2 regions of the Arcicella sp. GW822-FHT02H01 genome follow, and region 1 is predicted to be linked to the other one. Evidence: riboswitches for the same ligand, from Rfam matches in the RefSeq annotation. Region 1 holds a riboswitch; the other holds the start of a gene.
What was found. A riboswitch is a leader RNA that binds a small molecule or an ion and turns the genes downstream of it on or off. The one in region 1 is predicted to bind cobalamin.
Positions count from the first base shown of each region.

Region 1 (3,432 bases):
AGCCAGACGGACGATGGTTGAAGGTAAATCAAACACTTTGTAATATTGTTGGTTATACAGAGAAAGAGTTGTTTTCATTAACTTTTCAGGATATTACTCATCCTGAAGACCTAGAAGCTGATTTACACTTACTTAATGAATTAGTAAATGGTGAGCGAGCATATTATCACATGCAAAAACGATATTTCCATAAGAAGGGAAATATTGTACATGTTATTTTGGCGGCTTCTTTAGCAAGAGATCAGGCTGGTAAACCATTATATTTTATTTCTCAAATAATAGATATTACGCAGCAAAAGAAGGCTGAGGCAGAAATTCAAGCTCTTTTGGATGTCACAAAAGACCAAAACGAAAGGCTGAAAAACTTTGCTCATATAGTTTCGCATAACCTACGGTCACATTCAGGGAATATTTCAATGATGATGGATATTTTATTGGAAGAATACCCGACCTTATTGGATAACGACTACATCACTTTATTAAAAGCTGCATCGACAAACCTTAAAGAAACTATCGTTCATTTAAATGAAGTAGTTTTGATGAATACCACCATTATTGACAATTTAAAGAGTGTTAATCTGTACAATGCGATAGAAAATGCTATTCAAAATGTTTCGGCTTTTGCAAAAGATTCAAACGTAAATATTAAAAATACTATCAGTATAGATGAACGAGTTTTGGCTGTTCCTGCTTATTTAGATAGTATCATTTTAAATTTTTTGACCAATTCAATAAAGTACAGCACAGAAGAGAGAGATAGTTATGTTAAATTATCGACCTTTATTGATAATGAATACGTTGTTTTAAAAGTAGAAGACAACGGACTGGGTATTGATTTAAAACGCCATGGTGCAAAATTATTTGGTATGTATAAGACATTTCATGCGCATAAAGATGCTCGTGGTATTGGTTTATTCATCACAAAGAACCAGATAGAAGCAATGGGAGGAAAAATAGAGGTGATAAGTGAAGTAAACAAAGGAACGACATTTAGTATATATTTTAAACATGAAAAAATTTAATATTGCTTGCATCATTGATGATGACCCGATTTTTATTTTTGGTACAAAAAGAATCATGCAACTTGCAAATTTTTGTGAAGGATTTTTAGTTTTTCACAACGGGAAAGAGGCATACGAGAGCTTGAGAGCGATTATCATTGGAGGAGGAAAACTTCCAGATTTAATTTTATTAGATTTGAATATGCCTATATGGGACGGTTGGCAGTTTTTAGATGAGTTTATCCAGATTCCTAATGAAAAAGCCACTACCATTTACATAGTAACAAGTTCGATAGACCCAGAGGATGTTAAAAAAGCAGAAGCCTACGAAATCGTTAGTAATTATTTGGTTAAGCCTATTAAGATGGAGGATCTCAAAAAATTAATGGAATAAACTAATTATCAAATAATTGATTTTCAAACATTTAATAATTCTCAAAAAACAACATTATATAGTTTAAATCTGATTTTTATATCATAGAAATAAATTTTCTACTACCTTTGCAACAGTTTATGGCGCATTAGGCTCGTTTCTATATGAGTTTAAGGCTTAATAGGGAATCAGGTTTTAAGTCCTGAACTGTCCCCGCAACTGTAAGTTTCAATACAATTATTACCATTCTTCGATAACCACTGGTTTTTTTAGTGACTAGTAATTGGTGAATAGTTATTAGCGATTAATAAGCAAAAAGCTAGGTCTTTTACAGCTTCTAATCACTAATTACCAATCACTAATAATTCACAAAACTGGGAAGGTCAAGGTAATGATGAAACAAGTCAGGAGACCTGCCATTAAATCATTCTTAATCGTTTGCTTACGGAGGATAAGCATCATTGAGCGTTCGATTATTTCTTTCAAACTTTCTTGGTCATTTTTTTCGGTTCATTTCCGTAGGTCAAGGCTTAACTATTCAGGTTATGTCTGCTATTTTTACGTATTTGTTACGTTGTAAGCCTATATTTTTGCTCATTGGGATATTTGTATCCTTAAATTGCTATGCCCAAGAAATTTCTACTAGACAGATTGATGAAGTAAAAGTAACAGGCTTTTCAAACGAGCATTTTATGGCTGGCTTGAAAGTTAAAAAAATCGATTCTACTACTTTAGCACGTTTTCAATACCAAACCTTAGCAGATTTCCTCCAATATCAATCGCCCATTACGTTCAAAAGTTATGGCAATGGTCAGTTAACTAGTATTTCTTTCAGAGGCACTTCTGCCATGCATACAGCCGTGCTTTGGAACGGTCTGAATATCAATAATCCTATGGCTGGGCAAACAGATTTTTCTACTGTGCCACTCTTAGGCTTTGACCAAATGGCTATCCAATACGGTTCGGCGGCTTCTTGTGTAGGTTCTGATGCTGTGGGTGGAAGTATCTTATTAGGTTCTGTTCCACAATGGAACAAGCAAGGAATAAATATTACTGTAGGCGGTCAATACGGAAGTTTTGATAATTATAATGGACAAATAGGGTTAAGATTTGTTCATCAGTTGAAGAAAGGCATACAGTTCTCAGGGAAAACTTTGCTTTATGGAAGTAAGTACAACAACCATTTTTCGGAAGAAGAAAGAACAGATAATGCAGGAAGGACATATCAGATTGAGCCTTCTGAAACGGCTCAAAAAGGCTTGATTCAAGATTTATATCTGAAACAACAGAACGGTAACTTACTCTCTTTGAATATTTGGTTGACCGACAATAAACTAAGTATTCAACCTGATATAATTGCATTCAGAGAAATTACCCAAACCAAGGCTTCTCGCTTTTTGTCTTCTTATCAATTCGGTAATACGAATGTAAAAATGGGCTTTGTAAAAGATATTATTGATTATGGCACGGGCGATTTTTCAGCACCTAGCCATTCTGAAACAGATCGCTACATTGCTCGTATTGAACATGAAATTAGCTATAAAAAAGCTAATTCTATATGGAATACTAATATCAGAATTGGTGGTGAGTTTGTACATTATGTAGCAAACGTTGATGGTTACGACGGACAAGGAGGTATCACCGAAAACCGTCAAGACGTATTTGCATTAATCCGTAATCAATTCACTGATAAGCTAACGGCTTCATTTAATCTTCGTCAAGCATTTTCTAATCGTTATCAAGCGCCCTTTACCCCCTCACTGGGTATTGAATACCTATTGCTTTCTGCCAAGAAAAGTCAAATAATAGTAACAGGTAATGTGGCGAGAAGTTATCGTTTACCTACGCTTAATGAGCGTTACTGGAAAACACTTGGTAACCCAAATATTCAACCAGAAAGTGGTTTCAATAAAGAAGTAGGCATTAATTGGAAACAAGTAATTTCTGAAGAGCTTAATACCTCACTAGGCGTGAATGCCTATCATAATTTAATTGATAATTGGACATACTGGAACCCTGACAATGCTTATCGTGTAGAAAATCTACAACAAGTATTAA
Region 1 covers NZ_JBXANT010000001.1:2,248,283-2,251,714, forward strand. The annotation lists gene AC1RNE_RS09570 (PAS domain S-box protein) at 1-1,022, shown strand, start outside; gene AC1RNE_RS09575 (response regulator) at 1,009-1,395, shown strand; cobalamin riboswitch at 1,504-1,809, shown strand; gene AC1RNE_RS09580 (TonB-dependent receptor plug domain-containing protein) at 1,920-3,432, shown strand, end outside.

Region 2 (3,432 bases), on a different contig from region 1:
TTTTGCCAATCGGTTGATGCCTTCAAGTCTTCTAGCACACCACCTACAGCAGGAACTTGTTTACGGTATTCATCTGCCGAGAAAACAGGTAAAGCTCTCGCCATCGTAGAGAAACCATAACTAGTAGAATAATTGAAAGAAGAAAACCCTGCTTTTCCTTTTTTAGTAGTAATCAAGATTACCCCATTTGCACCTCTTGAACCATAAATAGCCGTTGCCGAAGCATCTTTTAACACATCTATTGATTCAATATCTTGAGGGTTCAAAAAGTTAAGAGGGTTTGTTGCTCCACCACTACTTGAATTATCTAAAGCCAAACCGTCTACCACAAAAAGTGGTGTACTTCCTGTTCTTACACCGCCTGGTCCACGAACACTGATACTTTGTACTCCTCCGGGTTCCCCACTGGCAGAGGTAACATTTACGCCCGATACTTTACCTTGTAAAAGTTGTTCAGGAGAGTTTATAATCCCTTGGTTGAATTCTGCACTTTTCAGTGACTTCACCGACCCTGTAATATCTTTTTTCGTTGAACTTCCGTAACCAATTACGACTACCTGTGCTAAGTCTGATGCAGTAGATACCAACGCTACCTCAATTGTACTTTTCCCTGCAATAGCTACTTCTTGTTTTTCATAACCAACAAATGTAAATACTAACGTTGCATTTTCGTCCGCAATAATACTGAAGTTACCATTGGCATCTGCATTTACCCCACGTTTGCTATCTTTTACCAGAATATTACATCCTGCCAAAGGCTCTTTGGTTTTAGCATCAATCACTCTACCTTTTACTGTAATCTCTTTGAGAGCTTTGTTTAGTAGTGTTTTTTCATAAGCATAAGATTTATTGATTGTGAGAAGGGAAACATTGTTGGCAAAAGTTGGACTGGCAGCAATGCCAACTGTCGCCCCAACTAAGACACCAAGAATCAACGTTGATTGGGTCTTAAAAAAAAGTTTTGTGTTCATTTTTAGTTGTGTTGTAAATGGAATTTTCATATTTAATCACAATATAATTAAATTGTAATAAAAAAAGAAAAGTAAGGATTTGCTTTTTAATTGAGGGCGCAAGTTATTCACGTAAGATTTCCAGAAAGTAAAGGCATTGTTATCAAAACATGATTTTTTCGTAACACTGTCTTAATATCTATCACCAATGACACTATTTTAATGGAGTGATAAACTTATAATCAAGGAAGAAAAATTAAAAAGATATTTTGTTTAAATTTTACAATTTTATTATATTTTTTATCTATTAAAAACATTAATAATTATTAAAATATCTAAATATTGAAATATATAAGGATAATATATCTATTATATTTTTATATTAATACCTTTGCTTAGTAACTCAGTAAACACCCGTCAATCAGGAGGTTGGTTTTAAGGGAAAGTGAATAATCTTTCGCCATAAATTAAAAAGGAATCGTGTGAGAATCACGAACAGACGTGCTACTGTAAGTAACGGTTTCGAGCAGAAACGATTTTTCTTCCGTTTTGCCCATTGTTCTTTTCAAAGAATGAGAAGGGTGAAGAAAATGTTACAAGTCAGGAGACTTGCCTACCTTCTCAATGACTATTCCCTCACGAGATAGGGCTTAGTTCACGCATTGATTTTTATAAAATACTTGTCGAATATTACTCTGTTTCAGCAATGAATCAGCGTGTGCTTATGCTTTATGCATGACGGTGTGGTGTTTTCAGTTCCATTCGGCGTGTTGTAGAATACGCCAAAATGCTTTATCAACACTTGATAAGGCACGAACCTTAAAACAACAATTACTATGTTTACACACAATTTAGGTTACCCCCGTATCGGTAGCAAAAGAGAATTAAAACGTGCTTGCGAGCAATTTTGGGCAGGAAAATCTACCAAAGATGAATTGCTTAGGATTGGTCGCCAAATCAAAAGAGAGAATTGGCAACTTCAACAAGAGGCAGGAATAGCATTGATTCCTTCAAATGATTTCTCTTTATACGACCACATGCTCGACACTGCTTTGTTGGTCGGGGCTATTCCTGAGCGTTACCATGCTTTGGTGGACGGACAAACCAACCGTGAATTAGATATTTATTTTGCGATGGCAAGGGGCGTACAACGTGACGGTCTCGATATTAAAGCCATGGAAATGACCAAATGGTTTGATACAAATTATCATTATATCGTTCCTGAATTCACTAAAAATCAACATTTTAAAAGATATTCTGATAAAATAATCGTCGATTTTGAAGATGCCAAGCAAATGGGATTTGTTACAAAACCCGTCTTGATTGGGCCCGTTTCTTTCCTCCTATTAGGAAAAGAAAAGGAAGCGGGCTTTGATAGAATAGATTTATTAGAAAAACTATTGCCTGTTTATATTGATATTCTACAAGAATTGGCAATACGTGGAGCAAAATGGATACAACTAGATGAACCTTGCTTGACGTTGGATTTGACAGAAAATGAACAAATAGCCTTCCAACAAGCCTACCAAAAAATCAAAAAGGCTGTTCCGAACTTAAAAATATTGGTTGCCACATATTTTGAATGTACTGGCGAAAACATTTATGTAGCTACCACCTTAGATATTGATGCCTTGCATCTTGACTTAGTGCGTTGCCCTTCACAATTAAGTGATATTTTTGAACAAACAGATTTTGCCAAAACGGAAAAAATCCTATCCCTTGGTGTAGTGGATGGTCGTAATATTTGGAAGAACGATTATGCTAAATCATTGACATTGATTCAAAAAGCAATTGATATATTAGGGCAAGAAAGAGTAATGATTGCACCTTCTTGTTCATTATTACACAGTCCTTGCGATTTGGATTTAGAACAAAATGAGGGAGTCCTTACGCCAGAAATCAAAAATTGGATGGCATTTGCTAAACAAAAATTGATCGAAGTAAATGTATTAAGAAAGCTTTCTGAGCCAGCGTCCGCACCTTTGTTTGCACAACATTTCGCTGAAAATCAAAAGGCTATTCAAAGCAGAAAAGATTCAGCCTTGATTCATAAACCACAGGTAAAAGCTAGGATGGCAGCTTTAACAGAACAAGATGCTCATAGACCAAGTCCTTTTGCGGTTCGTCAGGCTTTGCAGTTAGAAACCTTAAAATTGCCTCTTTTTCCGACAACAACCATTGGTTCATTTCCACAAACAGATGATGTACGTGTATTGAGAGCAAACCTTAAAAAAGGTGTTATTTCTCAAGAAGAATATGATGCACAAATTGCGATAGCAATTGAAAAGTCTATCCGTTGGCAAGAAGAAATTGGCTTAGATGTGTTGGTTCATGGGGAGTTTGAACGCAATGATATGGTGGAGTATTTTGGCGAACAATTATCAGGGTATGTGTTTTCGCAAAATGGATGGGTACAAAGTTATGGTAGTCGCTGTGTAAAGCCGCCAATTATTTATGGTGACGTAGAACGCCCAGTTGCTAT
Region 2 covers NZ_JBXANT010000004.1:42,083-45,514, reverse strand. The annotation lists gene AC1RNE_RS22150 (SusC/RagA family TonB-linked outer membrane protein) at 1-971, opposite strand, end outside; cobalamin riboswitch at 1,364-1,581, shown strand; gene metE (5-methyltetrahydropteroyltriglutamate--homocysteine S-methyltransferase) at 1,787-3,432, shown strand, end outside.
Region 2: it holds a riboswitch for cobalamin, as region 1 does, so the genes downstream of both, metE (5-methyltetrahydropteroyltriglutamate--homocysteine S-methyltransferase) here and AC1RNE_RS09580 (TonB-dependent receptor plug domain-containing protein) in region 1, are expected to answer to the same signal.